Regions from separate parts of the Micromonospora haikouensis genome, predicted to be linked through region 2. Evidence: riboswitches for the same ligand, from Rfam matches in the RefSeq annotation. Region 2 holds a riboswitch; each other region holds the start of a gene.
The links. Region 2 has a riboswitch for cobalamin ahead of TK50_RS27655 (ribonucleoside-diphosphate reductase subunit alpha). Riboswitches for the same ligand answer to the same signal wherever they lie in the genome.
Positions count from the first base shown of each region.

Region 1: it holds a riboswitch for cobalamin, as region 2 does, so the genes downstream of both, cobN (cobaltochelatase subunit CobN) here and TK50_RS27655 (ribonucleoside-diphosphate reductase subunit alpha) in region 2, are expected to answer to the same signal.
Region 3: it holds a riboswitch for cobalamin, as region 2 does, so the genes downstream of both, bluB (5,6-dimethylbenzimidazole synthase) here and TK50_RS27655 (ribonucleoside-diphosphate reductase subunit alpha) in region 2, are expected to answer to the same signal.

Region 1 covers NZ_JXSX01000001.1:3,838,392-3,848,533, forward strand. The annotation lists gene TK50_RS15715 (FUSC family protein) at 1-242, shown strand, start outside; gene TK50_RS15720 (MFS transporter) at 373-1,626, shown strand; gene TK50_RS15725 (hypothetical protein) at 1,989-2,741, opposite strand; gene TK50_RS15730 (hypothetical protein) at 2,854-3,189, shown strand; gene cpt (chloramphenicol phosphotransferase CPT) at 3,249-3,782, opposite strand; cobalamin riboswitch at 4,044-4,173, shown strand; gene cobN (cobaltochelatase subunit CobN) at 4,458-8,150, shown strand; gene TK50_RS15745 (VWA domain-containing protein) at 8,147-10,142, shown strand, end outside.
Region 2 covers NZ_JXSX01000003.1:1,479,716-1,489,857, forward strand. The annotation lists gene TK50_RS27650 (glycoside hydrolase family 2 TIM barrel-domain containing protein) at 1-1,685, shown strand, start outside; cobalamin riboswitch at 1,852-2,062, shown strand; gene TK50_RS27655 (ribonucleoside-diphosphate reductase subunit alpha) at 2,199-4,574, shown strand; gene TK50_RS27660 (ribonucleotide-diphosphate reductase subunit beta) at 4,634-5,611, shown strand; gene TK50_RS27665 (LacI family DNA-binding transcriptional regulator) at 5,638-6,678, opposite strand; gene rhaI (L-rhamnose isomerase) at 6,988-8,169, shown strand; gene TK50_RS27675 (D-apionate lactonase family protein) at 8,162-9,961, shown strand; gene TK50_RS27680 (aldo/keto reductase) at 9,958-10,142, shown strand, end outside.
Region 3 covers NZ_JXSX01000001.1:592,789-602,930, forward strand. The annotation lists gene TK50_RS02650 (dihydrolipoyl dehydrogenase family protein) at 1-711, shown strand, start outside; gene TK50_RS02655 (crotonase/enoyl-CoA hydratase family protein) at 727-1,488, opposite strand; gene TK50_RS31945 (AraC family transcriptional regulator) at 1,777-2,808, shown strand; gene TK50_RS02665 (AraC family transcriptional regulator) at 2,917-3,894, shown strand; cobalamin riboswitch at 3,912-4,110, shown strand; gene bluB (5,6-dimethylbenzimidazole synthase) at 4,147-4,791, shown strand; gene TK50_RS02675 (hypothetical protein) at 4,865-5,206, shown strand; gene TK50_RS02680 (Rieske (2Fe-2S) protein) at 5,300-6,151, shown strand; gene TK50_RS02685 (LysM peptidoglycan-binding domain-containing protein) at 6,423-7,628, opposite strand; gene TK50_RS02690 (hypothetical protein) at 7,645-8,016, opposite strand; gene TK50_RS02695 (TadE/TadG family type IV pilus assembly protein) at 8,157-8,636, opposite strand; gene TK50_RS02700 (TadE family protein) at 8,633-9,085, opposite strand; gene TK50_RS02705 (hypothetical protein) at 9,268-9,477, opposite strand; gene TK50_RS02710 (type II secretion system F family protein) at 9,506-10,142, opposite strand, start outside.

The DNA of each region.
Region 1 (10,142 bases), on a different contig from region 2:
CCGCCGACCTCGACGGTCGCGATGCCGCCGCCGACGAGCACGCCGGCCGCGCCGAGACCGCCGCGCTGGACGCGGTCCGGGGCGCCGGGCGGCTCTTCGCCTCCGGCCAGCCGCTGCCGCTGGCGATGATCGTGGGTCAGGTGCGGGCCACCGCGATCGACCTGCTGCGCGGGGTCGGCGTGGACGACGACGCCGCCGTGCTCGGCCGGGTCGACGAGGCCCTCGGCCTACCGGCCGTGTGACCCCGGCACCCGCCGCCTTCCGGTAGTGGGTCGGTCCGGATGACGGTAAGGGGCGGGGGTCATGATCGGTGCTGTCGCGCCAGGGTGTCCAATGGGCGGTCGACGCCCGTAGAACCGAGAGGAACTCGCCGTGAGCAGCACCGACGCACCGCCCGCCGAGCCGGAGGCCGGTCGGGCCGGCGCGCAACGCGCGGTACTGTCCGCCCGCAACGGCGTGGCGACCGTGTTCGCCCTGAACGGGCTCGCGATCGCCACCTGGTTCGCCCGGGTGCCGGCGGCCCGGGAGGCGCTGGACCTCAGCGCCGGAGGGCTCGGCCTGCTGCTGCTGTCGATGTCGGTGGGCTCGCTGCTGGCCATGCCGACCGCCGGGCTGGTGGCCCAGCGCCTCGGCACCGCCCGCGCGGTGCTCCTCGGCACCGCGCTGGTCTCGGGCGGGTTGGCCGTCGCCGGCACGTCCGCCGGAGCTGCCGGGTTCCTGCCCGGGGCCGCCGTCGGCCTGTTCGCCTTCGGCTACGGCGCCGGCACCTGCGACGTGGCGATGAACATCGAGGGTACGACGGTCGAGCGGCGGCTGGGGCGTACCATCCTGCCCCGGTTCCACGCGGCCTGGAGCCTCGGGTCGGTGGCCGGGGCGGGGATCGGCGCCGGTGCCGCGCGGGTCGGGGTGCCCATCGCCGCGCACCTGAGCGTCCTCGCGGTGGTGGTGATGGTCGGCACGCTGCTCGGGGTCCGGACGTTCCTCCCCAGCGCAGGCACCGCGCCGGCCGGCGGGGAGAGGGCCGCCGCCTCGGCCCGGCGCGCGTCGCTGCTCGCCGCCTGGCGGGAGCCGCGCACGCTGCTCATCGGCCTGCTGGTGCTGGTGATGGCGTTCACCGAGGGCAGCGCCAACGACTGGCTGGCCGTGGCCTTCGTCGACGGGTACGGGCTCAGCGAGGCGGCCGGCGCCGCCGTGTTCGGGGTGTTCGTGGTCGGCATGACCATCGGGCGCACCGCCGGAACGGTGGCGATCGACCGCTGGGGTCGGGTGCCGGTGCTGTTCGGCACCATCCTGCTCGCCGTCGTGGGTGCCGGTCTCGCGGTGCTGGCCGGCGGCGGGCCGGTGGCCATCGTCGGCGTCGCACTGTGGGGGCTGGGCGCGTCGCTCGGCTTCCCGGTGGGGCTCAGCGCCGCCGCCGACGAGGAGGCCGGGGCGCCGGCCCGGGTCAGCGTGGTCGGGGTGATCGGCTACACGGCCTTCCTCGGCGGCCCGCCGCTGCTCGGCCTGCTCGGCGATCACGTGGGCACCCTGCGGGCGCTGCTGTTGGTGCCGCTGCTGTTGGTGCCCGCCCTCGCCCTGGTTCCGGTGCTCCGGCCGCCGGCCGGCACGCGCAGCCGCCCGGCCTAGCCCGACCCACGGGGGACCTCTGGCCACCGCCTGCCGGTCACGCGCTCGGCTGCCGGAGCGGCCCGTTCCTCAGCCGCCCGTCGTCACGCAGCGTGATCTTGTTGGTCATCGCGGCCATCGGAGGGCACCCACCGATCGGAGCGCTTTGCTCTGCACCCACATACGCAGCGCTCGCGCAGCGTGACCACGTCGGCGCGTCGCCATTCATCCGTGATTTCCTATTCGGCCAGCTCGACCGGGGTGATGCGTCGGTGGGTGCAGAGCAAAGGGGCGAGTGCGGGTGGGAGGGGTGAAAACTGTGGTGACGCAGGGTCAGGCGAGTGGACGGGCGCGCACGCCCGCGTGGTGATTGCGCAGAGTGGTCAGCCGGTGGCGGGTTCCGGGTCGCGGTGGCGGTCCGGGCGCAGCCAGACGCGCAGCGGACCGACCCGCCGGAAACCCGCCTCCTCGGCCGGCGGCAGGCCGCCGCCGGACTCGTAGCCGACCAGCGGCCGGCCCGGGCGGGCGGCCACGACGCCGCGCCACACCCCGGCGAGATCCCCGTCGGCGGCGAAGACGTTGGAGACCCCGACCGCCGGGCCGCAGTCGGTGAGCACGGCGCCTGCGGTGACCGCGCCGTCGCCCGCGCGCCGGGCGAGGATCGTCACCCGCGGGTCGGCCAGCAGCGCCGGCCGGCGCAGGGCCTCGCTGCCGGCTGCGGCGGACCAGGCGGCCAGCCCCCGCGCCGACGTGACCGGAGCCAGCGCCGTCGGGCCCGCCCCAGGCAGCGCGGCGAGCGGCGTGCCGGGCGACGCGACGAGCGGTGTCGCGGGCGGCCCGGCGGGCGGGCGGTGGATCCACGAGGCCGCGAAGAGCACCCGGAAGCCGTGCGGGGCGAGGTCCAGGTCGGCGAAGCTGTCCTTCACCGACGCGCCGGGCCCGGCGTCGATCCGGGCCAGCAGTCGGGCGGCGTCCACGCCGGGGCGCAGCGTCACCGCGTCCGGATACCACGGTGGGGAACGGCGGGGCACCGACCAGGCGTCCGCGTCGCGCGCTCCCGCGAGGCCGTGGGCCCGGCCGACCAGGTCGCACCAGTCGGCGTTGTCCCGCGCCGCCACCGCCCGCCACGCCACCACCGGGCGAGTGTACGGGGAGGCCGGGCGGGGTCAGCTTCCTCTCATCCCGCGTCCAGCAGGCTGCCAGGCGGGGATGGTCCACTGGAGCGTACGCCGAGGAGAGGAGCCGGGCATGGGCTGGTTCAGCCGCCGCCGACCCGCCGCCGACGGAACCCCGACGAAGCTCGACCGCGAGGCGACGCCGGACGACCTCGCCGCCCTGGAGGCGTTCGTCCGCAGCCGCCGGGGGGTGGAGTTCTATCTGGAACCGGAGACCACCGCGACCGACACGACGGTGATGGCGATCGCCCACGACGGAGAGTGGATCCGTCGGCGGACCGGGTCGCCGCGGGCCGCCGCGAAGATCGCCCAACGGCACGCCGTGCCCTTGTACGAGGCCGCGCGCACCGGATACCCGGAGCGCATGCGGGCCTGGAACCGGGCGCACCCGGAGCGCCGGGCGCACTGACCCGCCGGGCCGGCGCACGGACCCGCGTCGGCGCGCACCGGCCCGCCGCGCGGCGTCGCTCAGCGCACGTGCGCGGCGATGGCGCGCGCGCAGTCGAGCGACTCGGTGCGGCCGGTGTCGACCTCGACGTCGTAGTGGACGCCCTCGTGCACGGTCTCGGCCTGCGTCGCCGCCATCCCGATCACCCGGTCGCCCCGGGCGATCTCCCGGCCCGCCGCGACGGCCGGGGCACACCGCACCCCGGCCCACAGCACCTCGAGACCGGTCAGGTAGCCGCGGAGGCGCTCCTGGGACGCGCCGCCACCGAGGAAGACCTCGTCCAGGACGATCCGGGCTCCGGCGCCCGCCATCGCGGCGATGCCGACCAGCCAGGCGTGCTGCACGGCGAGGAAGTCCTCCCCGACGTCGACCTCGCCCCGCCGGCCGAAGCTCAGCCCGGCGGGGGAACCCAGCATGGCCGGCGGCAGCCGGTCGATCAGGTCGTCCACGCCGAAACTGATCCACGGGTGCGGCAGGACGCGCTGGAGGCACCGGACGATCGCGGACTTGCCCGAGCTGGAGCCGCCGTTGAGCACGATGACCTGCGTCGCCACCTGATCGGATTCCCTTCGGGCAATTCCCGTCCCGCGCGAGCGGGTGATGATCGGAATCAGCCTAACCAATCCGGGGGTCGGTCGGCGGGAAAAGACGCGCGGAGCGACCCGGAGCCATCGGCGTACGACATTTGCTTTTTCCGCATCCGATTCCTTGAGCCATTGTCGTCACTCGATGTCGAGCAGGGGTGGGAGTGGCCGGGAGCCCGGCGTTGACCGGCGGCGGTCGGGTGTGGCAGCATTCGCGGCCTGACGGCAGTGAAGGAAGCCGGTGCGATTCCGGCGCGGTCCCGCCACTGTCACCGGGGAGCGATCCCCCCTCGTGAGTCACGGCCGTGTGTCTGCGGTTGGAAGGCCGGGGGAGAGCGTCGATCCGGGAGCCAGGATACTTCGGCCGTCGGAGCGACCCCAGGGCGTGGACACCCGAGGAGGACCCGATGACGCACGGCGTCTCGCACATCGACGACCATCGTCGCCGCCTGCTGGCGCGCGGCAGCCTGCCCGCGCCCCGTCGCCGCACCTGAGCCCGCGCACCGCGTACCGCGCCATGCTGCGCGCCCGGCGCCCCGGCCGTCGCCGGTGAACCGGCCGCAGGCCCGCCGTATCCGCTGACCCCGCGCCCCTGCCCGCCGGCGGCCCACCCGCCGCCCGGTGCGTCACTCTCCGGAGCCTTCCGTGCGCATCCTGCTGCTGTCCACCGCCGACACCGACCTGCTCGCCGCCCGGGCCAGCGGCGCCGGCTACCGGCTGGCCAACCCCGCCCGGGTCGCCGCCGACGCCGTGCCGGCGCTGCTCGACGGCGTCGACCTCGCCGTCGTACGGCTGCTCGGCGGCCGGCAGGCGTGGCCGGACGGCCTGGCGGCCGTGCTCGGCTCCGGGGTGCCGACGGTCGTCCTCGGCGGCGAGGCGGTCCCCGACGCCGAGCTGATGGCCGCGTCCACCGTGGCCTCCGGGGTGGCTACCGACGCCCTGGCGTACCTGGTCGAGGGCGGGCCGGGCAACCTCGCCGAGCTGGCCCGGTTCCTCTCCGACACGGTGCTGCTCACCGGCGAGGGCTTCGCCCCGCCCGCGTCGACCCCCGGGCACGGCGTCCACGGCGAGCGCCCCCACAAGCCCGAGCGGCCGACCGTCGGGATCGTCTTCTACCGGGCGCACGCCCTCGCCGGGAACACCGCCTTCGTCGACTCCCTCGCCGACGCGGTCGACGCCGCCGGGGCGAACCCCCTGCCGATCTTCTGCGGCTCGCTGCGCGGGCTCGCCCCCGGCGACGGGCCGCTGGAGCTGTTCGCCCGCTGCGACGCCCTCGTCGTCACCGTGCTCGCCGCCGGCGGGACCGTGGCCGCCGACGCCTCCGGCGGGGGCGACGACGACGCCTGGGACGTCGGCGCGCTCGCCGCCCTCGACGTGCCGATCGTGCAGGCGCTCTGCCTCACCAGCACCCGCGAGCAGTGGGCCGGCAGCGACGCCGGGCTGTCGCCGCTGGACGCCGCCATGCAGGTGGCCATCCCCGAGTTCGACGGCCGGATCGTCACCGTGCCGTTCTCGTTCAAGCGCATCGACGCCGACGGGCTGTCGGTCTACGAGCCCGACCCCGAGCGGGCCGCCCGGGTCGCCGGGATCGCCGCGCGCCAGGCCCGGCTGCGGCACGTGCCGGGCGCCGACAAGCGGCTGGCGATCGTGCTCAGCTCCTACCCGACGAAGCACTCCCGGGTCGGCAACGCCGTCGGCCTGGACACCCCCGCCTCGGCGGTGCGGCTGCTCGCCGCGCTGGCCGCCGCCGGCTACCACCTCGGCGACCGGCCCGTGCCCGACGACGGGGACGCGCTCATCCACGCCCTGATCGCCGCCGGCGGCCACGACGTGGAGTGGCTCACCCCCGAGCAGCTCGCCGCCGCCGACGCCCGGGTGCCGCAGGCGAGCTACCGGCGCTGGTTCGACGCGGTCCCGGCCGGGCTGCGCGAGCGGATCCGCGAGCACTGGGGCGAGCCGCCCGGCGAGCTGTACGTCGACGACGGCCACGTCGTGCTCGCCGGCCTGCGGCTGGGCAACGTGCTGCTGGCGATCCAGCCGCCGCGCGGCTTCGGCGAGAACCCGATCGCCATCTACCACGACCCCGACCTGCCGCCCAGCCACCACTACCTCGCCGCGTACCGCTGGCTGGCCGCGCCGGAGGCCGACGGCGGGTTCGGGGCGGACGCCGTGGTGCACCTCGGCAAGCACGGCACCCTGGAGTGGCTGCCCGGCAAGGGCCTCGGTCTGGCCGCCGACTGCGCCCCCGACGCCGTCCTCGGCGACCTGCCGCTGGTGTACCCGTTCATCGTCAACGACCCCGGCGAGGGCACCCAGGCCAAGCGCCGCGCTCACGCCGTCGTCGTCGACCACCTCGTCCCGCCGATGGCCCGCGCCGAGACGTACGGCGACCTGGCGAAGCTCGAACAGCTCCTCGACGAGTACGCCACTGTGCAGGCGCTCGACCCGGCGAAGGTGCCGACGGTGCGGGCGCAGATCTGGGACCTGGTGCGCGCCGCCGAGCTGCACCACGATCTGCACACCGCGGACATGCCCGCCGCCGACGACTTCGACGACTTCGTGCTGCACCTCGACGGGTACCTGTGCGAGGTCAAGGACGTGCAGATCCGCGACGGCCTGCACGTCCTCGGCGGCGCGCCCACCGGCGAGGCCCGGGTCAACCTGGTCCTCGCCGTGCTGCGCGCCCCCCAGGTGTGGGGCGGGGTGCGCGCCCTGCCCGGCCTGCGCCAGGCGCTCGCCGCCGCGTACGGCCTCGACGAGGCCGCCCTGCTCGCCGAGCCGGGACGGCGCATCGCCGTGCCGACGGAGCTGACCGACGTGGCCGCCGGCCCCGCCGGCACCGCCGCCGACGCCGTCGACCTGATCGAGGGGCTGGCCCGCCGCCTCGTCGTCGCCATGGAGACCCTCGGCTGGGCCGCCGACGCAGACGACAGCGCCGTCGCCGACCGTGTCGATGCCGTCGTCGCGGAGGTCGCCGGCCGGGCGATCCCCGACGCCGCCGACGTGCTGCGCTTCGCCGCCCGCGAGGTGGTGCCCCGGCTGGCGCGGACCACCGACGAGGTCGACCGGGTGCTCGGCGCGCTCGACGGCCGGTTCGTGCCGCCCGGCCCGTCCGGCTCGCCCACCCGGGGCCTGGTCAACGTGCTGCCCACCGGCCGCAACTTCTACTCCGTCGACCCGAAGGCCATCCCCAGCCGCAACGCCTGGGACGTCGGCGTGGCCCTCGCGGACTCGCTGCTGGCCCGGCACCTCGCCGACACCGGCGCCTATCCCCGCTCGGTGGGGCTCACCGTCTGGGGGACCAGCGCCATGCGCACCCAGGGCGACGACGTCGCCGAGGTGCTCGCCCTGCTCGGCTGCCGCCCCACCTGGGACGACCGGTCCCGCCGGGTCACCGGCGTCGAGGTGGTGCCGCTCGCCGAGCTGGGCCGGCCCCGCATCGACGTCACCGTCCGCATCTCCGGGTTCTTCCGCGACGCGTTCCCGCACGTCGTCGCGCTGATCGACGACGCGGTGCGTCGCGTCGCCGCCCTCGCGGAGCCAGCCGAGGAGAACTACGTCGCCGCGCACGTCGCCGCCGACCTTGCCGAGCACGGCGACGAGCGCCGGGCCACCGCCCGCGTCTTCGGCTCCAAACCGGGGGCGTACGGGGCGGGGCTGCTGCCGCTGATCGACGCCCGCAACTGGCGCAGCGACGCCGACCTCGCCGAGGTGTACGCCGTCTGGGGCGGCTACGCGTACGGCCCCGGCCTGGACGGGCGGGAGGCCCGCGCCGACATGGAACGCTCCTTCGCCCGCATCGCCGTGGCGGTGAAGAACCAGGACACCCGCGAGCACGACATCGTCGACTCCGACGACTACTTCCAGTACCACGGCGGGATGGTGGCGATGGTCCGTCACCTCACCGGCGTCGCCCCCGCCGCGTACGTGGGGGACTCGGCGATGCCGCACGACGTGCGCACCCGCACCCTCGGCGAGGAGACCCGGCGGGTGTTCCGGGCCCGGGTGGTGAACCCGAAGTGGATCGCCGCGATGCGCCGGCACGGCTACAAGGGCGCGTTCGAGCTGGCCGCCACCGTGGACTACCTGTTCGGCTACGACGCCACCGCCGGCGTCGTGGACGACTGGATGTACGAGCGCCTCGCCGCCGCGTACGTCTTCGACGACACCACCCGGCAGTTCCTGGAGCAGTCCAACCCGTGGGCGCTGCGCGGCATCACCGAGCGGCTCCTGGAGGCCGCCGACCGGGGGATGTGGGTCGCCCCGGAGCCGGCCACCCTCGACCGGCTCCGCGAGACGTACCTGGCCAGCGAGGGCGACCTGGAGGACCGGCAATGAGTGTGTTCCCCTTCTCCGCCGTGCTCGGCATGGCCGACATGCGCCTCGCGCTGCTGCTCAACGCCGTCAGCCCGGCCATCGGCGGGGTCCTCGTGCGGGGCGAGAAGGGCACCGCGAAGTCCACCGCCGTGCGGGCCCTGGCCGCCCTGCTGCCGCCCGTCGACCAGGTCGCCGGTTGCCGGTTCGCCTGCGACCCGGCGGCACCGGACCCGTCCTGCCCCGACGGCCCGCACCCGGCCGCCGTGGAGGACCCGCACCCGGGCGGCGCGGCGGAGGGGGACCGCGCGGCCGCGCCCGTCGAGCGTCGCCCGGCCCGCCTGGTCGAGCTGCCCGTCGGCGCCGCCGAGGACCGGGTGGTCGGCTCGCTGGACCTGGAGCGGGCTCTCGCCGAGGGGGTACGCGCCTTCGAGCCCGGCCTGCTCGCCGCCGCCCACCGGGGTGTGCTCTACGTCGACGAGGTCAACCTGCTGCACGACCACCTCGTCGACCTGCTCCTCGACGCCGCCGCGATGGGCCGCAACCACGTCGAGCGGGAGGGCGTGTCGGTCAGCCACGCGTCCCGGTTCCTGCTGGTGGGCACGATGAACCCGGAGGAGGGCGAGCTGCGCCCGCAGCTGCTGGACCGGTTCGGCCTGACCGTGGAGGTGGCCGCCAGCCGCGACCCGGCCGTGCGGGTGGAGGTGGTGCGCCGCCGGCTCGCCGCCGACGCCGACCCGGCCGGGTTCGCCGCCCGGTGGGCCGACGCCGACGCCCAGGTGGCCCGGCGGGTCGCCGCCGCCCGGGACCGGCTCGGCCGGGTGCGGCTGCCCGACGCCGCGCTGCGCCAGATCGCCGAGGTGTGCGCCGCGTTCGACGTGGACGGGATGCGCGCCGACATCGTCACCGCCCGCGCCGCGATGGCGCACGCCGCCTGGCAGGACCGGACGGTGGTGACCGCCGAGGACGTCCGGGTCGCCGCCCGGCTCGCCCTGCCGCACCGCCGCCGCCGCGACCCGTTCGACGCCCCGGGGCTGGACGAGGACCGCCTCGACGAGGCGTTGCGGCGGGCCGCCGACGCGCACCCCGACGACGACCCGCCCGCCCCCGACGGCGACGGCCCGGGCGACGGCGGCGGCCCCGGGGGCGGCCCGGATGGCGGCGGCCCCGGGGGCGGTGGCGGTCCCGACGGAGGTGGCCCGGACGGCGGTGGCCCGGCGGGAGGCGGCGACCCCGGGAACGGGACGGCGGGTGGCGGCTCGGCGAACGGCTGGCACGACGGCGACGGCGACGGCTCCGGCGACGGCACAGCCGGGTCGACCGCCGACACCAGGGATCCGGGAGAGCCCGGGGACCAGCCCGCAGCCCGGCGCGGGAACCAGCCCGCCGGCCGGCCCGACGACTGGCCCGCCGACCAGCCGGTCGACCGGCCCGGGGAGCAGGGCGGCGGCGGGCGGCAGCGGGTGGCCGTACCCCAGCGGGGGTTGACGGCCCGGCTGCTCACCGCGCCCGGCGTCGGCGACGGGGTGCCCGGCCGGCGGTCGCGGGCCCGCACCGGCCGGGGCCGCACCACCGGGGCGCGGACCCCGCGCGCCGGCCGGCCCGGCCCGCTGCACCTGCCGGCGACGGTCCGCGCCGCCGCCGGGCGTCAGGCGGCCCGGGGCCGGGCCGGCGGGCCGCTGCGGCTGCGCCCGGCCGACCTGCGCGAGGCGGTCCGCGAGGGGCGCGAGGGCAACCTCGTGCTGTTCGTCGTCGACGCCAGCGGCTCGATGGGCGCGCGCGAGCGGATGTCCGCCGTGAAGGGGGCCGTGCTCGCCCTGCTCACCGACGCCTACCAGCGGCGGGACAAGGTGGCCGTGGTCGCGTTCCGGGGCGTCGGCGCGCGGACCCTGCTGCCGGCGACGTCGTCGGTGCTGGCCGCCTCCGCCCGCCTCGCCGACCTGCCCACCGGCGGGCGCACCCCGCTCGCGGAGGGCCTCGCCGCCGCCGCCGAGCTGCTGCGGGTGGAGCGGCTGC
Region 2 (10,142 bases):
GGCTGGTCACCGAGGCGGTCGGGCACACCTCCCCGCACAAGTCGTGGGACCCGGAGCAGACGCAGGTCAACACGATGCGGGTGCACCTGAACGTGCAGAACACCGCCGCCGGCAGGTCGAACATGGCCGGCGCGCTGGGCTGGGCGGCCTTCGACTACAACACCACGTTCGTGACCCCGCCGTCCTGCCAGGACTACACCTGCTACCACGGCGTCTCGGACATCTTCCGGATCCCGAAGATCGCCGCCGCCGCGTACGCCTCGCAGCGCGACCCCGCGCTGTACGGGCCGTACGTGTCGATCGCCAGCCAGTGGACGCCCGGCGTCTCCAGCGGCACCGTCTACGTCGGCGGCAACTGCCAGCAGGTCGAGCTGTTCGTCAACGGCGCGTCCCGGGGACGCATCAACCCCAACGCGTACACGAGCCTGCCGCACCCGATGTTCCAGTTCACCGGGATCACCGTGAGCACCGGGCAGCTGCGGGCCGACTGCTGGATCGGCGGGCAGGTCGTGGCCACCGACACCCGGCACACCCCGGGCGCGGCGACCCGGCTGACGCTGACGGCCGACGACTCCGCGATCAAGGCCGACGGCGGGGACATGACCCGCGTCGTGGTCAAGGCCCTCGACAGCAACAACCAGGTGGTACCCACCAACAGCGCCCCCGTGTCGTTCACCGTCACCGGGCCCGGGGCGGTCGTGGGGGAGAGCCCGCTGGCCCTGGAGGCCGGCACCGGCGCGGTGTACCTCAAGAGCGCGCTGGGCCAGACCGGCGCGGTGACGCTGACGGCGTCGGCGCCGGGCCTGACGTCGGCGAACGTCACCGTGAACACGACCGCGTCCACCGACCCGATCGTGCCGACCAGCGGCGCGTACACGTTCGGCTTCCCGGTCGACGTCAACGACCGGCAGAGCTTCACCTACGCGGGGAGCTGGCAGGCCGTCGGGGACAACCAGACCTTCAGCAAGGACTACACCCGCAGCGGCACGGCCGGTGACACGGCCACCCTCACCGTCACCGGCAACCGCGTGGTGCTGTTCGGGGTGCAGGACCCGTCGCACGGCTCGGCCGCCGTCTCGGTCGACGGCGGCCCGGAGCAGACGGTCAGCTTCCAGGCGTCCGCCCGTCGGGGCAACGTGGCGCTGTACAACAGCGGCACCCTCACGCAGGGGCAACACGTCGTGCGGGTACGGGTCGTCGGCAACGGCCCCGTCGCGCTGGACCGGGCCACCGTCGTGTCGGCCGCGCCGGCCGTGGTGGCGCCGCCGCCCCCGGCGAACGGCGGGAACGGCCAGCAGGGCACCATCGTCGGCACCCAGTCCAACCGCTGCGTGGACGTGCCGAACTCGACGACGACCAACGGCACCCAGGTGCAGCTCTTCGACTGTGGGGGCGGCAGCAACCAGCGGTGGACCTACACGTCGAGCCGCCAGCTCCAGGTGTACGGCAACAAGTGCCTGGACGCCTACGGCCAGGGCACCAGCAACGGCACCACGGTCGTGATCTGGGACTGCAACGGCGGCAGCAACCAGCAGTGGAACGTCAACGCCAACGGCACCATCACGGGCGTCGCGTCGGGGCTCTGCCTGGATGCCAGCGGCGCCGCCACCGCCAACGGCACGAAGATCGTCCTGTGGTCGTGCAACGGCGGCGCGAACCAGCAGTGGAGCCTGAAGACCTCCTAGCCGGCCGCAACCCCGGATCCGGGCCAGCCCGCGCACCTGCGGGCTGGCCCGTCGTCCGGCCGGTGGCCCGCGGTCGCCGCTCACCCGGCGCGAGGGTGGGGTCACGCTGCGCGGCGACTCGCCCGACACATCATCTGGTGTTGCCATCTTCGCCTTGCGCCCATATATGGTGTCACCCGTAGCTGGTTCGGCCATCGGTCCACGGTGGTCGAGGCAAGAGGGAACCCGGTGTGATTCCGGGGCTGCCCCGCAGCGGTGAGTGGGAACGACCGCCGTCAACGAAGCACTGGGCCCGGCCGGGCCTGGGAAGCGACGGCCAGTAGGCACCGAGCATGACGCCCGCGAGTCCGAAGACCTGCCAGCGTGCCGCACGCGACGCGTGCGGCGGTCGAAGGCCGCGTGGGACGGCCGACGCCATCAGCCGGCAGCGGCGGCGGGTTGTGCCGTCGCGGGTGTCCGGCGGCGTCCTCCCGCGCGCCCTCGACCTCGGGGACGGGCTTGAGGAGGGCGAACATGAGCGCGACGCGCGAACAGGCGGGGCCGGGGCAACGCCGGCACGTCATGCAGGTCCGTAAGCGGGACGGCGACACCGAGCCGGTGGACGTCAACAAGATCGTCGAGGCGGTGCAGCGCTGGGTCGCCGACCTGGACGAGGTCGACCCGCTGCGGGTGGCGACGAAGACGATCAGCGGCCTGTACGACGGGGCGACCACGGCCGAGCTGGACAAGCTGTCGATCCAGACGGCGGCGGAGCTGATCGGCGAGGAACCGCAGTACTCGAAGCTGGCGGCGCGGCTGCTGGCCGCGTACGTGGCCGAGGAGGTCCGCGGGCAGGAGGTGGACAGCTTCAGCCAGTCCATCCGGTACGCCCACGGCCTGGGCCTGATCGGCGACGGCACGGCCGCCTTCGTGGCCGCCCACGCCCGCGAGCTGGACGACGCCGTCGACCCGGCCGGGGACCTGCGGTTCGAGTACTTCGGCCTGCGCACGGTCGCCGACCGTTACCTGCTGCGGCACCCGCAGACCCGGCTGGTGGTGGAGACGCCGCAGTACTGGCTGCTGCGGGTGGCCTGCGGGCTGTCGCAGACGGCGGGGGAGGCGGTCGACTTCTACCGCCTGATGTCCGCCCTGGCGTACCTGCCCAGCTCGCCGACGCTGTTCAACTCCGGTACCCGGCACACCCAGATGTCGTCGTGCTTCCTGGTCGACTCGCCGCGCGACGAACTCGACTCCATCTACGAGCGCTACCACCAGGTGGCGAAGCTGTCGAAGTTCTCCGGCGGCATCGGCATCTCCTGGTCGCGGGTGCGCGGCCGGGGCGCGTTGATCCGGGGCACCAACGGCAGGTCGAACGGGATCGTGCCGTTCCTCAAGACGCTCGACGCCGGGGTGGCGGCGGTCAACCAGGGCGGCCGGCGCAAGGGCGCGGCCTGCGTCTACCTGGAGCCGTGGCACCCGGACGTCGAGGAGTTCCTGGAGCTGCGGGACAACACCGGCGAGGAGTCCCGGCGCACCCACAACCTGAACCTGGCCAACTGGATCCCCGACGAGTTCATGCGCCGGGTCGAGGCCGACGGCGACTGGTCGCTGATCGACCCGTCCGACGCCCCCGAGCTGCCCGACCTCTACGGGGAGGCGTTCGACGCCGCGTACCGGGCGGCGGAGAAGAAGGCCGTCCGCACGGTCCGCGCCCGCGACCTGTACGGGCGGATGATGCGCACGCTCGCGCAGACCGGCAACGGGTGGATGACGTTCAAGGACGCGTCCAACCGGCTGTCCAACCAGACCGGCGAGCCGGGCAACGTGATCCACCTGTCGAATCTGTGCACCGAGATCCTGGAGGTCAACGACGACGCCGAGACGGCGGTGTGCAACCTCGGCTCGGTCAACCTGGGCGCGCACGTCGGCCCCGACGGCGTCGACTGGGACCGGCTGCGCGCGACCGTCCGCACGGCGGTGGTGTTCCTCGACCGGGTGATCGACATCAACTACTACCCGGCCGAGCAGGCGGCGGCGTCGAACCCGCGCTGGCGGCCGGTCGGGCTCGGGCTGATGGGCTGGCAGGACGCGCTGTTCACCCTGCGCCTGCCGTTCGACTCGCCGGAGGCCCGCGAGCTGTCGACCCGGGTGCAGGAGGAGATCTTCCTGACCGCGCTGGAGACCTCCGCCGGGCTCGCCGAGCGGTTCGGCCCGCACCCGGCGTACGCCCAGACCCGGGCCGCCAAGGGCGAGCTGCACCCGGACCTGTGGGGAGCGCGGGTCACGCAGACGTCGCGGTGGGCCGCGCTGCGCGCGCGGATCGCCGCGCACGGCCTGCGCAACTCGCTGCTGGTCGCGATCGCGCCGACCGCCACCATCGCCTCGATCGCCGGCTGCTACGAGTGCATCGAGCCCCAGGTGTCCAACCTGTTCAAGCGCGAGACCATGTCCGGCGAGTTCCTCCAGGTCAACACGTACCTGGTCCGCGAGCTGAAGGCGCGCGGGCTGTGGACCCCGGCGATCCGCGAGCGGATCAAGCGGGACGAGGGCTCGGTGCAGGGCGTCACCGAGCTGCCCGAGGCGGTGCGGAGCCTGTTCCGCACGGCGTGGGAGCTGCCGCAGCGCGCGCTGATCGACCTGGCCGCCGCCCGCGCCCCGTACGTCGACCAGTCGCAGTCGCTCAACCTGTTCCTGAGCGCGCCGACCATCGGCAAGCTCTCCTCGATGTACCTGTACGCCTGGAAGTCCGGGCTCAAGACCACCTACTACCTGCGCTCGCGTCCCGCGACCCGCATCCAGCAGGCCACCGTCGCGGTCACCCCGGCCGCCGGGCCGGTCGTCGCCGTGAGCGCCGACGAGGCGCTGGCCTGCTCCCTGGAGAACCCCGAGAGCTGCGAGGCGTGCCAGTGACGACCGTTTCCGAACCCCGCTCCACCGCCGGCCAGCGGCACCTGCTGCTCGACCCCGGGATGGACCTGACCCTGCGGCCGATGCGCTACCCCCGGTTCTTCGACCGGTTCAAGGACGCGATCAAGAACACCTGGACCGTCGAGGAGGTCGACCTGCACTCCGACCTCGCCGACCTCGCCCGGCTCTCCCCGGCGGAGCAGCACCTGGTGTCCCGGCTGGTCGCGTTCTTCGCCACCGGCGACACGATCGTCGCCAACAACCTCGTGCTCAACCTCTACCAGCACGTCAACTCCCCGGAGGGCCGGCTCTACCTGTCCCGGCAGCTGTTCGAGGAGGCGGTGCACGTCCAGTTCTACCTGAACCTGCTGGACACCTACGTGCCGGACGAGCGGGAACGGTTCGCGGCGTTCGCGGCGGTGGAGAACATCCCGTCGATCGCCCGCAAGGCCGAGTTCTGCTTCACCTGGATCAACTCGATCCACGACCTGCGGGAGCTGCGGACGCGCGAGGACCGGCGGGCGTTCCTGCTCAACCTGATCTGCTTCGCCGCCTGCATCGAGGGGCTGTTCTTCTACGGCGCCTTCGCCTACGTGTACTTCCTGCGTTCCCGGGGGCTGCTGCACGGGCTGGCCTCCGGCACCAACTGGGTGTTCCGCGACGAGTCGATGCACATGGAGTTCGCCTTCGACGTGGTGGACACCGTACGCGCCGAGGAGCCGGAGCTGTTCGACGCGGAGCTGGAGCGGCAGGTGCGGCAGATGCTGGCCGAGGCCGTGGAGTGCGAGGTGCAGTTCGCCGCCGACCTGCTGGAGCAGGGGGTGTCCGGGCTGTCGCTGGCCGACATGCGCGAGTACCTGCAGCACGTGGCCGACCGGCGGCTGGCCACGCTCGGCATCGAGCCGATGTACCACAGCCGCAACCCGTTCGCGTTCATGGAGTTGCAGGACGTGCAGGAGCTGTCGAACTTCTTCGAACGACGGGTGTCGGCCTACCAGGTGGGGGTGACCGGGACGGTCGGCTTCGACGAGGACTTCTGACCGGGCCTGCGCGGCGGCGACCGCCGCTAGGAGGCGACCGACGGCTGCCGCGGTCGCCGCCGCGCAGGCCGGGCGCTGGACTCCCGCACGACGAGCTCCGGCTGGAAGACCACGTGCCGGTGCTGGTGCTGCCCGGCGTTGTCGACCTCCTCCAGGAGCAGCTGGGCGGCCGTGCGGCCGAGCTGCTCGCGGGGCTGCCGCACCGAGGACAGCGGCACCGCCGCGGCGGCGGCGTACTCGATGTCGTCGTAGCCGACGATGGCGATGTCCTGGGGGACCCGGATGCCCTGCCGGGTCAGCTCCTGGAGCACGCCGAGGGCGATCAGGTCGTTGGCGCACATCACGGCGGTGGGCCGGTCGGCCGCGGGCAGGGCGGTGAGCTCGCGGGCGGCGGACCGGCCCGCGCCGACGGTCAGGTTCGGGGTCGCGACGTTGATCAGCTCCGCGTTGCCCTCCAGCGCCTGGGTGACGCCCGCGCGCCGGTCGGCGACCTGCGCGATGCTGAGCGGACCGCCGACGAAGGCGATCCGCCGGTGCCCCTGCTCGACCAGGTGGTCGCCGGCGAGGCGACCGCCGAGCACGTCGTCGACCGCCACCGAGCACAGGCTGTGCCGGCCGGCTCCCCGGTCCACCAGCACGACGGGGGTGCCCCGGCGGATGAGCTGCTCCAGCCGGGAGCCGCGCGAGTCGTCCACGGGGGTGATCAGCACCCCGCGTACGCGCTGCTCCTCCAGCAGCTCCAGGTGCCGGCGCTCGCGCTCGTCGTCGTCGCCGCTGTTGCACACGACGACCATCACGCCGTGCTTGTCGACGGCGGCCTCGGCGCCCCGGATCACGTCGGTGAAGAACGGGTTGGTGACGTCGAGCACCACGATGGCGATCTGGCGGCTGCGCCCGGCGCGGAGCTGCCGCGCCGAGTCGTTGCGGACGTACCCCAGCTCGGCGATGGCGTCCAGGACGCGCCGCCGGGTGGCCTCGGCGACCAGGTCGGGCCGGTTCAGCACGTTGCTCACCGTGCCGATGGACACCCCGGCGTGGCGCGCGACCTCCTTGATGCTGGCCGTCATCGCCTCGCTCCTCGTCGCCTTGCCAGCCGGTCGCCGTCAGCCGGCGGCACCGGTGCGACCCCGGCAGGGAGCCGCCTTCTAAAACGTGTCAACTACGGTCGGGCGGGAAAACGCCGTCCCCCAGGTTACACGCAGGGCGAGTTGGCCGGACTCCTTGACGTGCCGTGCGTGGCGACCTACCGTGAGCGTAACAGGTGCATGAAACGTTTCACGACGCGTTTGCCGAGATCGGAGCGATGGTGGCCAATCCGCTGCTGCCCGGGACGGGCCCGGGATCCCCCGGCGCCCCCGCACCGGGGGAGGCACCCGATGCCTGAGCTGTCCCCGACCACCCGGGCCCGGGTGGCGGCGGCGCTGCGCGCCCAGCGCATCGAGACGGCGTCCTGGGCGTACGCCAACTCTGGTACGCGGTTCAAGGTGTTCGCGCAGGAGGGTGTGCCGCGGGATCCGTACGAGAAGATCGCGGATGCGGCGGTCGTGCATCGGTTCACCGGTGTCGCGCCTTCCGTCGCCCTGCACATTCCGTGGGACCGGGTCGGGGACTATGCGGATCTGGCCCGTCATGCGAAGGAGCTGGGCGTGGCCCTGGGCGCGATCAACGCGAACGTCTTCCAGGACGATGACTTCAAGCTCGGTAGCGTGACCAATCCGGACCCGGCGGTGCGCCGCAAGGCTGTCGCGCACCTGTTGGAGTGCGTCGATGTCATGGACGCGACCGGTTCGCGGGATTTGAAGTTGTGGTTCTCCGACGGCATCAACTATCCGGGTCAGGACGACGTGCGTGCTCGGCAGGATCGGCTGGCGGAGGCGTTGCGGGAGACGTACGGCCGGCTGGGCGGCGACCAGCGGATGTTGTTGGAGTACAAGTTGTTCGAGCCGGCGTTCTATGCCACGGATGTGCCGGACTGGGGCACGGCGTATGCGCACTGCCTCCAGCTCGGGCCGCGGGCGCAGGTGGTGATCGATACCGGGCATCATGCGCCGGGGACGAACATCGAGTTCATCGTGGCGGTTCTGTTGCGGGCCGGGAAGTTGGGTGGTTTCGACTTCAACTCGCGGTTCTACGCCGACGACGATCTGATGGTGGGTGCGGCGGATCCGTTCCAGTTGTTCCGGATCATGCACGAGATCGTGCTGGCCGATGCCCTGCGTCCGGAGGCTGGCGTCGCGTTCATGCTCGATCAGTGTCACAACATCGAGCCGAAGATCCCGGCGGTCATCCGGTCGGTGATGAACGTGCAGGAGGCCACCGCGAAGGCCCTGCTCGTCGATGCCGATGCGCTCGCCGCCGCCCAGCAGGCCGGTGATGTGCTCGCCGCCAACGCGGTGCTGATGGACGCCTACCACACCGACGTGCGGCCCGTGCTCGCCGAACTGCGCGCGGACGCGGGCCTGGACCCCGACCCGGTGGGCGCGTACGCCCGCTCCGGCTACTTCGAGAAGATCCGCGCCGAGCGGGTCGGCGGCCGGCAGGCCGGCTGGGGTGCCTGACACCGGCGGGGCCGACGAGCTGGCCTGGGGGGACCGGGAGTCGGCCGAACCGTGGCACGACCTCGCGCTGGGGCGGTGGTCGGCCCGGCTCACGGCGCGCGGGATCGAGGACGTCCGGCTCGACGGGCGGCGGGTGCTCACCCGCGTCCTGCACACCGTGCGGGCCACCGACTGGTCGACCGAGCGGGCGGCGCTGGCGTACACCCTCGCCCCGCCCGGCCGGGACGGGCCCGCCGCCACGTTCACGGCGCGCTACCCGGGGCACGGTCTCGACCTGCGCGGCGAGATCCGGGCCGTCCCCGACGGCTTCGACGTCGTGTTCGAGTCCCGGCCCGCCGGCCCCCGCACGGTGCGGGTCAACCGGGTCGGCCCGGCCGTCCTGCACCCCGGGGACCAGGCCGGACGCCCGGTGCGCGGGCACCCGGGCGGGCTCCCGGCCGGGTTCGCGTTCCCCCGGCACGTCGCCCGGTCGCCGGTGTTCGCCGCCGGCGCCCGGATGGAGCTGGGCCTCGCCCCCACCGGGGTCGTGCTGGAACTCGACGGCGGCGAGTTCGAGGTGGAGGACCACCGCGACTGGTCCGACGACGGCTTCAAGACCTACACGCCGCCGCTGGCCGCGCCCCGCCCGATCGTCCTGCGCCCCGGCGACGTGCTGCGCCACCGGCTCCGGATCACCGCCGCCCCGGGCCGGTCGAGCCCGGCCGGCGCCCGCCCCCGCCGGCCCGACGAGGCCACCCCGGCCGGCGTCATGCCCCCGCTGGGGCTGCAGCACTCCGGGGGAGCGCTGCCGCCGGCCGCCCTCGCGGCCGTCGCCGAGCTGCGGCCGGCCTTCCTCCACCTGACCACCGACCTCGCCCACCCCCGGTGGCGGGACCTGCTGGCCGCCGACGCCACGGCGGCCCGCGCCCTGGACGTGCCGGTCGTGCTCACCCTCGTCGCCGACCCCACCGACCCCGGGCCCGCCGCCGAGCTGCCCGGCCTGCTCGACGGCCGGCTGACCACCGTCCTCGCGTTCGACACGGGCACCGCCCGCACCTCCGCCGCGCTGGTGCGCGCCCTGCGCCCCCGCCTCGGCGCGGGCGTGACGATCGGCGGTGGCAGCCGCGCCCACCTGGCCGCCCTGCTCGCCGCGCCGCCGGTCGACGAACTGGACGTCGTCACGTTCCCGATCGCGTCCTGCGCGCACGACGTCGACCGGGCCGCCGTGCGATCGTCGCTCGACAGCCACCCCGCCGTGCTGGCCGCCGCCACCGAGCTGGCGGGCGGGCGGCCGCTGCTGGTCGGCCCGGTCGGTCACCTGCCGTACTGGGACTCGTGGGGGGCGGCCACGCCCGGCCCCGCGTACGGCTGGGGGCCGGGGCTGGCCCGGCAGCGGTCGGTGTTCCACGCCGCCTGGACGGTGGCCGCGCTCGCCGGCTTCGCCGCCGCCGGGGTGGCCCGCGTGTCGCTGTGCCACACCACCGGCCTGCGCGGCGTCGGCGAGCCGGCCGGCGACGTGTTCGCCGCGTACCCCGTGTGGTTCGCGCTGCGGGAGCTGGCCGGCACGGCCGGCTGGCGGCGGCTGCCCGGGGCGACGCCGCCGGGCACCACCGGGCTGCGGCTGCGCGGCCCGGCCGGCGGGCTGGACCTGCTGGCCTGCCTCGCCGACGACCCGCCCGCCGGCGGTTTCCCGCCCACCGCCGAGGTGCTGCACGCCGTGGCCGGCACGCTGCGCCGCGAACCGGCCCGCACCGCCGGCACGCCCACCCCCTGCGTGGTGGTCGACCGGCAGCCACGAGGAGGACAACCATGAGGTACGCGCTGCTCGGCCCGTCCGGTATCCGGGTCTCCCGGATCGCCCTGGGCACGGCGACCTTCGGCGTGGCGCCCGACGCCGCCCGCGCCGACGCCGTCGTCGGCGCCGCCCTCGACGCCGGCATCAACCTGGTCGACACCGCCAACGCGTACGGCAACCTGCCGCACTTCGACCGCCC
Region 3 (10,142 bases), on a different contig from region 2:
ACCCTGCGGGCGGTGGGCGGGGCCGAGTTCACCGCCGAGCGGCTGCTCGTGGTCACCGGCCGCCGGGCGCACCTCGACGAGCTGGGCCTCGACACCGTCGGCGTCGACCCGGGCCAGCGGTTCCTCGCCGTGGACGACCGGATGCGCGTCGCCGACGGGATCTGGGGCGTCGGCGACCTGACCGGGGAGGGCGCGTTCACCCACATCGCCATGTACCAGGCGGCCATCGTGGTCGCCGACGTGCTCGACCACGTCCGGCGGGCGCGGGCCGGCGCGGACGCGAGCGGTGCCGCCAGCGCGGTCGGCGGCGCGGCGCACACGGAGGGCACCGGGATCGCCGGCGGGGTGCCGCACGCCGACTACCGGGCGCTGCCCCGGGTCACGTTCACCGACCCCGAGATCGGCGCGGTCGGGCTCACCGAACGGCAGGCCCGCGAGCGGGGCATCAACGTGCAGGTCGGGGTGAGCCGGCTCGACTCGTCCACCCGGGGCTGGATCCACCGGGGCGACGGGTTCGTCAAGCTGGTCGCGGACGCCGACCGGGGGGTGCTGGTCGGGGCCACCTCGGTCGGCCCGGCCGGCGGCGAGGTGCTGTCGGGCCTGGTGGTGGCGGTGCACGCGGAGGTGCCGCTGAGCCGGCTCCGGCACATGATCTACGCGTACCCGACGTTCCACCGCGCCATCGAGACCGCCGTGCGCGACCTGAGGTAGCCGGCCGGCACCCCCTCAGGCGGGGGCGCCGTGGCGGCCCGCACCGGCCGCGAAGCGCGCCGCCCCCGCCGTCGCGTCGGCCGCGAGGGACGCCGCGCCGTAGGCCAGCTCCACCGCGAGGGCGTCCGGCTCGGGCAGGTTCGCGCCGGCCAGCACCGCCGCCCGGTCGTTGCGCAGGCACGCCTGCGGGTGCCGGGCGATCTCGGCGGCCAGACGCTCGGCCTCCGCGCGGGCCGCACCCGGCGCGACCAGCCGGTTCACCAACCCCATCGCGTACGCCTCCTCGGCCGGGACCGGCCGGCCCGTGAGGATCAGGTCCAGCGCCCGGCTCTCGCCGATCAGCCTCGGCAGGCGGACGGTGCCGCCGTCGACCAGTGGCACGCCCCAGCGCCGGCAGAACACGCCGAGCACCGCGTCGGACTCGGCGACCCGCAGGTCGCACCAGAGCGCCAGCTCCAGCCCGCCGGCCACGGCGTACCCGGAGATCGCGGCGATCACCGGCTTGGACAGCCGCAGCCGCGTCGGGCCCATCGGGCCGTCGCCGTCCGGCTCGACCCGGTTGCCGCTCGGCGTGCCGATCGCCTTGAGGTCCGCCCCGGCGCAGAACGTGCCGCCGGCCCCCCACAGCACGGCCACCGCCGCCGCCGGGTCGGCCTCGAAGGCGCGGAACGCGTCGGCCAGGGCCCGGGCGGTGGGACCGTCGACGGCGTTGCGGGACGCCGGCCGGTCCAGGATCACCGTGGTCACCGCGGCGGCGTGCTCGACCCGTACCCCCATCGGGACAGCATGCCCTGCCCGGACGCCGACGCACCAGCGCGGGCGTAGCCACCCTGCCGGGCGGCCACCGGTGTTCGTACTCCGTACATCGGCTTCGCACGGCGGACAGCCCGGCCCGTGGCGGCTTCTCTCGTCCTCTGTCGGCCGCCAGAATGCGCGCTGAAGGGCCACCGAACGTGTCGACGCGAACTCGTGCGGTGCCCGTCGCCCGTCGCCGTGGGCCCCGGGTGAGGTGAGGGTGAGGGACGCCGTTGGGCGCCACCGCCGCCGGCGATGCGGGGAGATGCCGTGACAGGACGTACCGGGGCGGGGCCGTCCGCGACGACGCGGGTCGACTGCGGCGACGAGGCATCCGCCGACCCGCCCGGGTCGTGGTCGCGGCTCGTCACGGACGATCCGGACGAGGCGCACCGCTGGCTGCTGGCGGCCTATCCGGAACACCGATTACGCGCGTTCGACCGCCGCGGTGGGGTCGTCTTCCGGGCCGCCCACGCGCGTTTCGGCTCGGCCAGCGTGGCCCGGGTGCGCTATCCGATGAACGCGGACAACGACGTGTTCACCCGGGACGTCGTCGGGGTGGCGGAGGTGCTCTCCGGTGGCTGGGGGGTCGACGTCGGGGCCGGGGAGGTGATGGCCGGCGCCGGTGACCTGCTGCTCGTGCCGCCCCGGCGGACCAGGGCGATCCTGCACCGCGACATGGAGGTCGTCGCCGTGGAGATCCCCCTCGCCGACGTGCGGCGGGTGGCGCAGGAGCGGTGTGGCCTCGCGCCGGTCGACCTGCGGTTCCAGGGGCTGTCGCCGGTGTCCCCGTCCGCCGCGCAGCTCTGGCGCAACACCACGCGCTATCTCACCCAGGTGGCGCTGCCGGGCGCCGCGTTCGGGGCCAACGCGCTGGTGCAGGCGGAGGCGACGGGCCTGCTGGTGGCCGTCGCGCTGGCGACGTTCCCCAACACGACGATGACCGAGGCGCCGTCGCGCGGCGCGGGGGCCGTCGCGCCGGCCGCGGTCCGTCGTGCCGTCGCCTACATCGAGCAGTACGCGGACCAGACCCTGACCGTGACCGACGTGGCGGTCGCGGCCGGGCTGGGCGCGCGGGCGCTCCAGCAGGCCTTCCGCAAGTACCTCGACACCACCCCGACGCGCTACCTGCGACAGGTACGCCTGGAACGGGTGCACACCGAACTCCAGGCCGCCGAGCCCGGCGCGGGCCTCACCGTGGCCGCCGTCGCCGCTCGGTGGGGCTTCGCCCACCTGGGCCGGTTCGCCACCGAGTACCGCCGGGCCTACGGGCGGCCGCCCAGCCAGACGCTGCGGAGCTGACCGGGCGCGAGAACCCCTCGGGCCTGGGAGGTGGCGCTCCGGCGTGCCGTTGCACTGTCCACCCGGGCCGGGTAGCTAGGCTCCCTCGTGACCCAGGGGGGTGAATTGGTGACTTCGGGTAGTCACGTCCCGCCCGCGCTCACCCGGTTCTCGACCAGCGACCCGGCAGAGGCGGCGCACGTCTACGAGACCGCGTACGGCCGCAGCGTGCGGCTGGCCGCCGTGCCGACCGGGCTTCCGCTCCGCCACGACCGGTGGAACGCCGGGGCGTTCTGCATCGACGACATCAGCATCGCCCTCGACCTGCGGGTGAACGCGGAACCACTCGGTTACGTCCTGCTCGCCGCCCCCCGCCGGGGGTGCTTCGGGCGCCGCTGCGACGGCGTCGACGAGCTGGTCGGGCCCGGCGAGGTCGCCGTGCTGTACCAGCCCGACCTGCCCGGCTCCTCGTGGTCCAGCGACCTGGACGTGACCTGCGTCCTGCTGGACCTCTCGCTGATCGACCAGGTCGCCCGCGCCGATCCGGACCGGCCGCCGGCACCCCTGCGGTTCGTCAGCTTCCGGCCGATCAGCGCCGACGCGGAGTGGCGGTGGCGGCAGACCGTCCGGTACGCGGAGTCCGTCATGGCCGCCAGTGGCGCGCCGGGCGCGTCCCCGCTCGTGCTCGGTGGCCTCGGCCGCCTGCTCGCCGCGGCGACGCTCGCCGCGTTTCCCAGCAACGCCCTCCGGGAGGACCGGCCGTGCGACCGGGCCGACGCCCACGCGGGGACCCTGCGCCGGGCGATCGCCTTCATCGAGTCCACCGCCGGGACCGACATCGGCCTCGTCGACATCGCCCGCGCCGCCGGCACCACCCCCCGCGCGGTGCAGCTCGCGTTCCGCAGTCAGCTCGGCACGACCCCCCTGGCCTATCTGCGCCGGGTGCGACTCGACCTGGCCCGACAGGAACTGTCCCGGGCTACGCCCGGCGACGGCACCTCCGTGGCCGCGACCGCCGCGCGCTGGGGATTCGCCGATCCGCGCCGCTTCACCGCCCGTTACCTCACCACGTACGGGGAACTGCCCGGCCGGACCCTGCACCGCTGACGCGGGTTAGCATCGCCGGCGGCACGATCATGCGAGGTGCCCCGCGGGTGCGGGGAGAATCGGGAAGCCGGTGTGAATCCGGCACGGGCCCGCCGCGGTGACCGGGGAGCCACCGTCCACGCGCGAGGAGCGCAGCCACTGGCCGTGCGGCTGGGAAGGCGGACGGGCAGGCGTCGATCCGGGAGTCCGAAGACCGGCCTCGCGTCGACCGCCCACCCGTCGGGGTGGGCCGAGCGCAGCGGGAGCCTGCCTGTGGAACTCTACGACGCCATCCACCGCCGCCGGGACGTCCGGGCCCAGTTCACCGGGGAGCCGGTGCCGGCCGACACCCTGCACCGGATCCTCGACGCCGCGCACGCCGCGCCCAGCGTCGGCTACTCGCAGCCGTGGGACTTCGTCCTGGTCCGGGACGCCGCCGTCCGCCGCCGGTTCCACCGGCACGTGCAGGCCGAGCGGGCCACGTTCGCCGCCACCCTGGACGACGCGGCGGCCGAGCGGTTCGCGCGCATCAAGATCGACGGGGTGTTGGAGTCGACACTGTCGGTCGTCGTCACGTACGACCCGGAGCGCGGTGGCCCGGCCGTGCTCGGGCGGCACGCCATCGCCGACGCCGGTCTCTACTCGGTCTGCCTGGCCATCCAGAACCTCTGGCTCGCCGCCACCGCCGAGGGGCTCGGCGTCGGGTGGGTCTCCTTTTACCGGGAGTCGTTCCTCGCCGAACTGCTGGGCGTGCCGGCCGGCGTCCGGCCGGTGGCCTGGCTCTGCGTCGGGCCGGTCACGCACCTGGAGGCCGTGCCCGACCTGGAGCGGCACGGGTGGCGGCGACGCCGGCCCCTCGCCGAGGCGGTGCACCACGACCGCTGGCCGCAACGGGTGACCGACCGACCAAACAGCTAATTCAGGTACGTCTATGCGACGGCTAGGCTGACGTAGCACTGAGTCATCACTTAGCTACGTTGGGAGGAGTTCCATGCGTACCACCGTCAAGGTCCTGGCCGTGTCCGCCCTCGCAGCCCTGGGCCTCGCCGCCGGCGCCACCCCGGCCCTCGCCGCCGCCCCGGCACCCTTCTGCGAGTCCGGCGCGTCGCAGTTCTACTGCGACGCCAGCAGCGTCGGCACGACGACCTGGAGCATCACCTGGTACTCCGGCAGCGTCGGCACCTTCACGACCGCCGGGTCGACCCTCTTCGCCAACTGCCCGGCCAGCAGCCTCGGCCACCCGGTGCGGGCCAGCTACAGCTACTTCGACGGCAGCACGACCCAGTACAGCGGCACCACCCAGTTCACCTGCCGCAGCGGCCCCTGGCTGTAGCCGGCCCCGTCCGGCGTACGCGTGGGTCGCGTACGCCGGACACCCGGCACGGCTGCCCGGTTTGCGACCGCTTCTGCCGGGAAGTCGGACGGAATGCGGGCACTCTTGACGAAACTCGAACAGGCTTCGGCCCTGGACCGGGCCGGCGACCGGCTGCAGCGCGGTGTCCAGGCCACCCTGCGCCCGCAGCGGGTCCGCGACCTGCTGCACGGCGTCTTCATCGGCCATCCGCTGCACCCGGCGCTGGTGCAGGTGCCGGTCGGCTCCTGGATCAGCGCGGCCGTACTCGACCTGATGCCCGGCCAGCGCCGGGCGGCCACCGCCCTGGTGGGGCTGGGTACCGTCAGCGCCGTCCCGGCGGCGATCGCCGGCCTGAACGACTGGGCGGCCCTCTCCCGGGAGCAGCGCCGCGTCGGGCTGGTGCACGCCGCCGCCAACGCCGTCGGCCTGACCCTGTACGCGGGTTCGCTGGCGGCCCGGCTGCGCGGGCGGCACGGGACGGGGCGGGCGCTGGCCTACCTCGGGCTGGGCGCGGCGAGCGCGGGGGCGTACCTCGGCGGGCACCTCGCGTACAAGCAGGGGGCGCAGGTCAACCAGAGCATCTCCGAGCTGCACCGGATCGGCGAGGGCTGGCACCCGCTGGCGGACATGGCCAACCTGCCCCAGCGGAAGCTGGTCACCCGCGAGGTGGACGACGTCTCGGTGATCCTCTACCGGCACGGCGACGAGGTCACGGTGATGCTGGAGCGCTGCCCGCACCAGAGCGGCCCGCTCGGCGAGGGCGAGGTCACCGAGATCGACGGACACGCCTGCGTCGTCTGCCCGTGGCACGGGAGCGCGTTCCGGCTCAACGGAGGCGAGGTCATGCACGGGCCGTCCGGGAACGACCAGCAGATCCTGCCGACCCGGGTGGTCGACGGGGTCCTGGAGGCGAGGCTGCCCTGAGGCCGGGCCCCGCAGGCCGGGCCTGGCCGGGCCCGGCGGGGACCGCCGGACCGGGCCGGCGGCGTGGCCCGGCCGGACGGGCTGGCCCGCCGGCCCGCCGGCCCGCCGCCATGTCGGCGACATGGCGGTTTCCCTGGCACCGGATGCCCCCATGTCGGCGACATGGAGTCGATCATGCGCCCCCCGGCCCGCCCGGCCCGCCCGGCTTGGCCTGGCCCGGCTTGGCTTGGCCTGGCCTGGCCCGGCTCGGTGCCGTGCCTCGGCTCGGGGGTCAGTCCCGGCGGTGCCGGCCGGTGACGAGGGCCCGTGCGCTGCTGGTGGCCCTGGCGACCGCCGGCCGGCGGCGTAGCCCGAGGACGGCCCCGATCTGCGCCCCGACGATGCTGGCGACGGCGAGCACCGCCGAGACGGCGAGCGGCCGGTTCATCTGGTCGCCCGCGCTCGCCCGGGACGCTCCGGCGGCCATCGCGGGCTGCGGCCCGGAGGGCGGCTGGGCGACCTGCTGGGTGCCGTGCGACGAGCCTCCCGCCGACGAGCCGGCCGGCGGCTGGGCGGCGGAGGGGCCGGGGGCGGGACGGGTGGCCCGTGGCGAGGTGGGCGAGGGCGGCGTGGGCGAGGGCTGGGCCGCACCCGGTGCGGCCGGCGCGTCGGCGGCGGGCGGGGTGGCGGGTGCCGACGGCGGCCGGGGGGTGACCGCACCGCCGGGGGCGGGCGTCGTGGGCCGGACCACCAGCTTCCCGGTCGCGTGCCTGCGGGCCCCGGTGTCGTGGACGCCGTCGGGCAGCGTGATCAGCTGCCCGGGGCGGATGCGGTCCGGGTCGCCCAGCCGGTTCAGCTTCGCCACGTCCCGGTAGCGGTCGAAGTCGTCGAGGTAGCGCTCGGCGACCTCGCCCAGGTAGTCGCCCTTGGCGACCCGGTACACCGTCGGTTCCGCCTCCTGCCGGAGGTCGGCCGCCGTGGCGGCCGTCGGCGTCGTTGCCGGGGCGTCGACCACCGGCAGCGCGGCGACCGGGCGGGCCGCCGGTGCCCCGGCGACGGCGGCGGGTGCGGCGGCGGGATACGGGCCGGACAGCACGGTGGCCGCGCTGGCGGCGGCCGGGCTCGCCGCGATGATCAGGGCCACCGAGCCGACCAGCGCCGCGGCGGCGCGCTGCTGCCGGCTCATCCCGGGCAGCCGGGGTGCCGGTCGGCGCAGCGTCTGCGCGCCCAGCTCCACGAGCACGGAGAAGGCGAACGTGGCCCAGCCGAACCAGCCGACCAGGGCCAGCGCCCGCAGGAAGAGCTGACCGTCGTCCCGGCTGGTCAGCGTGGCACCGACCTCGGCGAGGCTGGGCAGGTGGTCGGGCAGCGGGTTCCCGGCGAACGCGATCAACGCCACCGGCCCCCCGACCAGCACGGCGATCAGCACGACCAGCGCGCCGAACCCGGTGAGTACCTGCCCGACCCGCCGTGCGGCGGAGCGACCCGGTGCGGCCATGGCGTGCCTTCCCTTCCTAGGAGCCCTCGGTGAGGGCGCGTGCGGTTGCCTCGCCGGAGACGGTGACGGCGTCACCGAAACCGAAGAAGCCGAGCAGGTAGCGGTCGTAGGTGACGGTGACCTGGACGCGGATGAGCTTCTCCCCGTCGACGACGGGGAACTCGACGCTGTGGTCGGTGGCACCGGCGGCGGCGAGGTAACTCGTCACCGCCGCCCTGGCCGCCGTCTCGTCGATCTCCTTGCGGCCGCCCTGGATGGCCTTCGCCCGGTCGATGGACTGGCCGCCGGTGCGCGCCGCCTCGGCGGCCAGGTTGTCGGCCAGTTGCCGGGAGCGGAGCTGCCCGGCGCCGTCGAAGGCCAGGCCGATGATCGCGAGGACGCCGATCATCGCCGCCGCCAGGAACAGGCTGACCCGGCCCTCGTCGCCGCGCCACCGGCGCCCCGGGCCGGCGGCGGGGGTGGTGGCCCGGCGCTCGTTTGGACCGTCGGCGGGGGCGGTGTGCACAGCTCCGCCGGGTGCGCGGGCGGTCACGACCGGCTCCGGTAGCGGTCCAGCGGGGAGGTGAAGCTGGCCGAGATCGTCCGGCTGCCCGCCATGTCGGGCAGCAGCGCCAGGTCGATGTCGGTGAAGGTGACCGTGCAGGTGACCTGCACCGTCACGGCGGCCGTCGTGCCGGGGCCGCTGTCGAACGCCTCGGCGAAGCTGACCGGCGAGCCGCCCACCGAGCCGCGCAGGGTGAGCGTGGGCTGGCCGGCGCAGTTGGCCCGCTGCCAGTCGAGTTGGCTCTGCGCGGCGGCCAGGGCCCGATCGCGCGCGGTCTCGGCGTCCCGGGAGATGGACGCGGCGCGGGCGGCGTCGTGCGCCGCCGACTGGACCGCCTCCTGCGCGATCGCGGTACGCCCGGCGACGCCGGCCAGCACCATCAGCCCGATGAACGCGGGGGCGAGGACGGCCACCTCGATGGCGACCGAGCCGCGCTCGGCTGCGGGGCGACGGCGGCGGCTCATCCGGTCGTCCACCGTTCGACCGTGCCGTGCGCGGTCTGGCGCACCGGGAAGCTGACGCCGGGGATGACCGACAACGAGTCCCCGCTGACGGTGCAGGTGACCTCGGCGAGGGTGGTGACACAGGCGGGCCCCGGCTGGTCCCAGCCGACCAGCCAGTCCCCGGCGGCGGTGAGGAAGTCGACCGCCCGCGCCTCGCCGGCCCCGGCGGGGGCCTCGTACAGGCGTTGGGCGTTGACCGCGCTCTGCGCGGCGTTCAGTGCGGTGGCGCGGGCGACGAACCAGGCGGCGACCTGGATCGAGGCGAAGAGCAGCACGAGGATCGCCGGCATCACCACCGCCAGCTCCACCGGGTTGGCCCCCCGGTCCGCCCCGCCCCCGGTGCGCCGCCGCCGCGCCGCCCGGCCCAGCCGTACGCCGGTGGTGAGCGGCCGCCGGGCCGCCCGGCCCAGCCGTACGCCGCTGGTGAGCTGCCGCCGGGCCCGCCGGCCGAGCCGTACGCCGTCGCCGAGCCGCCACGGGGCCCGCCGGCCGAGACCGGCCCCTGGCCGGGGCGACCCGTGGCGGCGCAGGCCGGCGGGCCGGTCGGCGGGTGCCGACCGGCTCCGGTCCACGCGGGTGGGGCGGTGGGTCATTACGGTGCCGTCGGGTCCTGGTGGGTCGGGATGTTGCTCATCCAGTCGTTGGCCCTGGCCAGGGCGAGCGCGGTTACCGCCATCGCCACGAAGACCAGCCCGAAGATGATCACCGCAGTCGGGACGGGGCTGTCGCCCCGCTCGCCGTCGCGGCGCAGCTCGGCCAGCCGTGTCGTCAGCGCGACGTGCAGGTAGGTGATGAGGTGCATGAGATGCTCCTTCGGAGGGGGAGGGGTTTCACAACCGGGCGAGGAACGGATAGACGGCGAAGCCGAGCAGCACGAAGACCAGCAGGGAGCCCGGAATGTCCAGCCGGCTGGTGATCGCCTCGGCGCGGGCCAGGTTGTCGGTGCGGATCTGGTCGCGCAGGGAGTCGGCCCGGCTGCGCAGCGTGTCGTGCACCTGCGCGCCCTCGCTGCCCGACGAGCGCATGATCGCCCCGACGTCGCCCAGCTCCGGGATGCCGATCCGGTCGGCCAGCTCGCGCAGCTCGTCCCACGGCGAGTGCATCTGCATCTGGGCGATCCGCAGCGACTCCCGGATCCGGTCGAACACCCAGCCGTCGCAGACCGTCGCGGCCCGCTCCAGGGCCTGCACGGGGCCGTGTGCGGCCGAGAGCTGCAACGCCACCAGGTCCAGGTAGGTGCAGACCGCCTGGCGGAACTCGTCCCGGGCGGCGTCCGCGCGGGTCAGCACGCTGCGGTGCGCGATCAGGGCGGCGACGAACGCCATGCCGAGGCTGCCCAGCAGCGGCACGGCCAGCGGCACGGACACGCCGCCGAGGAAGAGAACCGCGCCGAGGAAGGTCGGGGTGGCCAGCCCCACCAGGGCGGAGAGCAGCAGGGACAAGGCGTACTGCTCGGGGGTGCGGTCG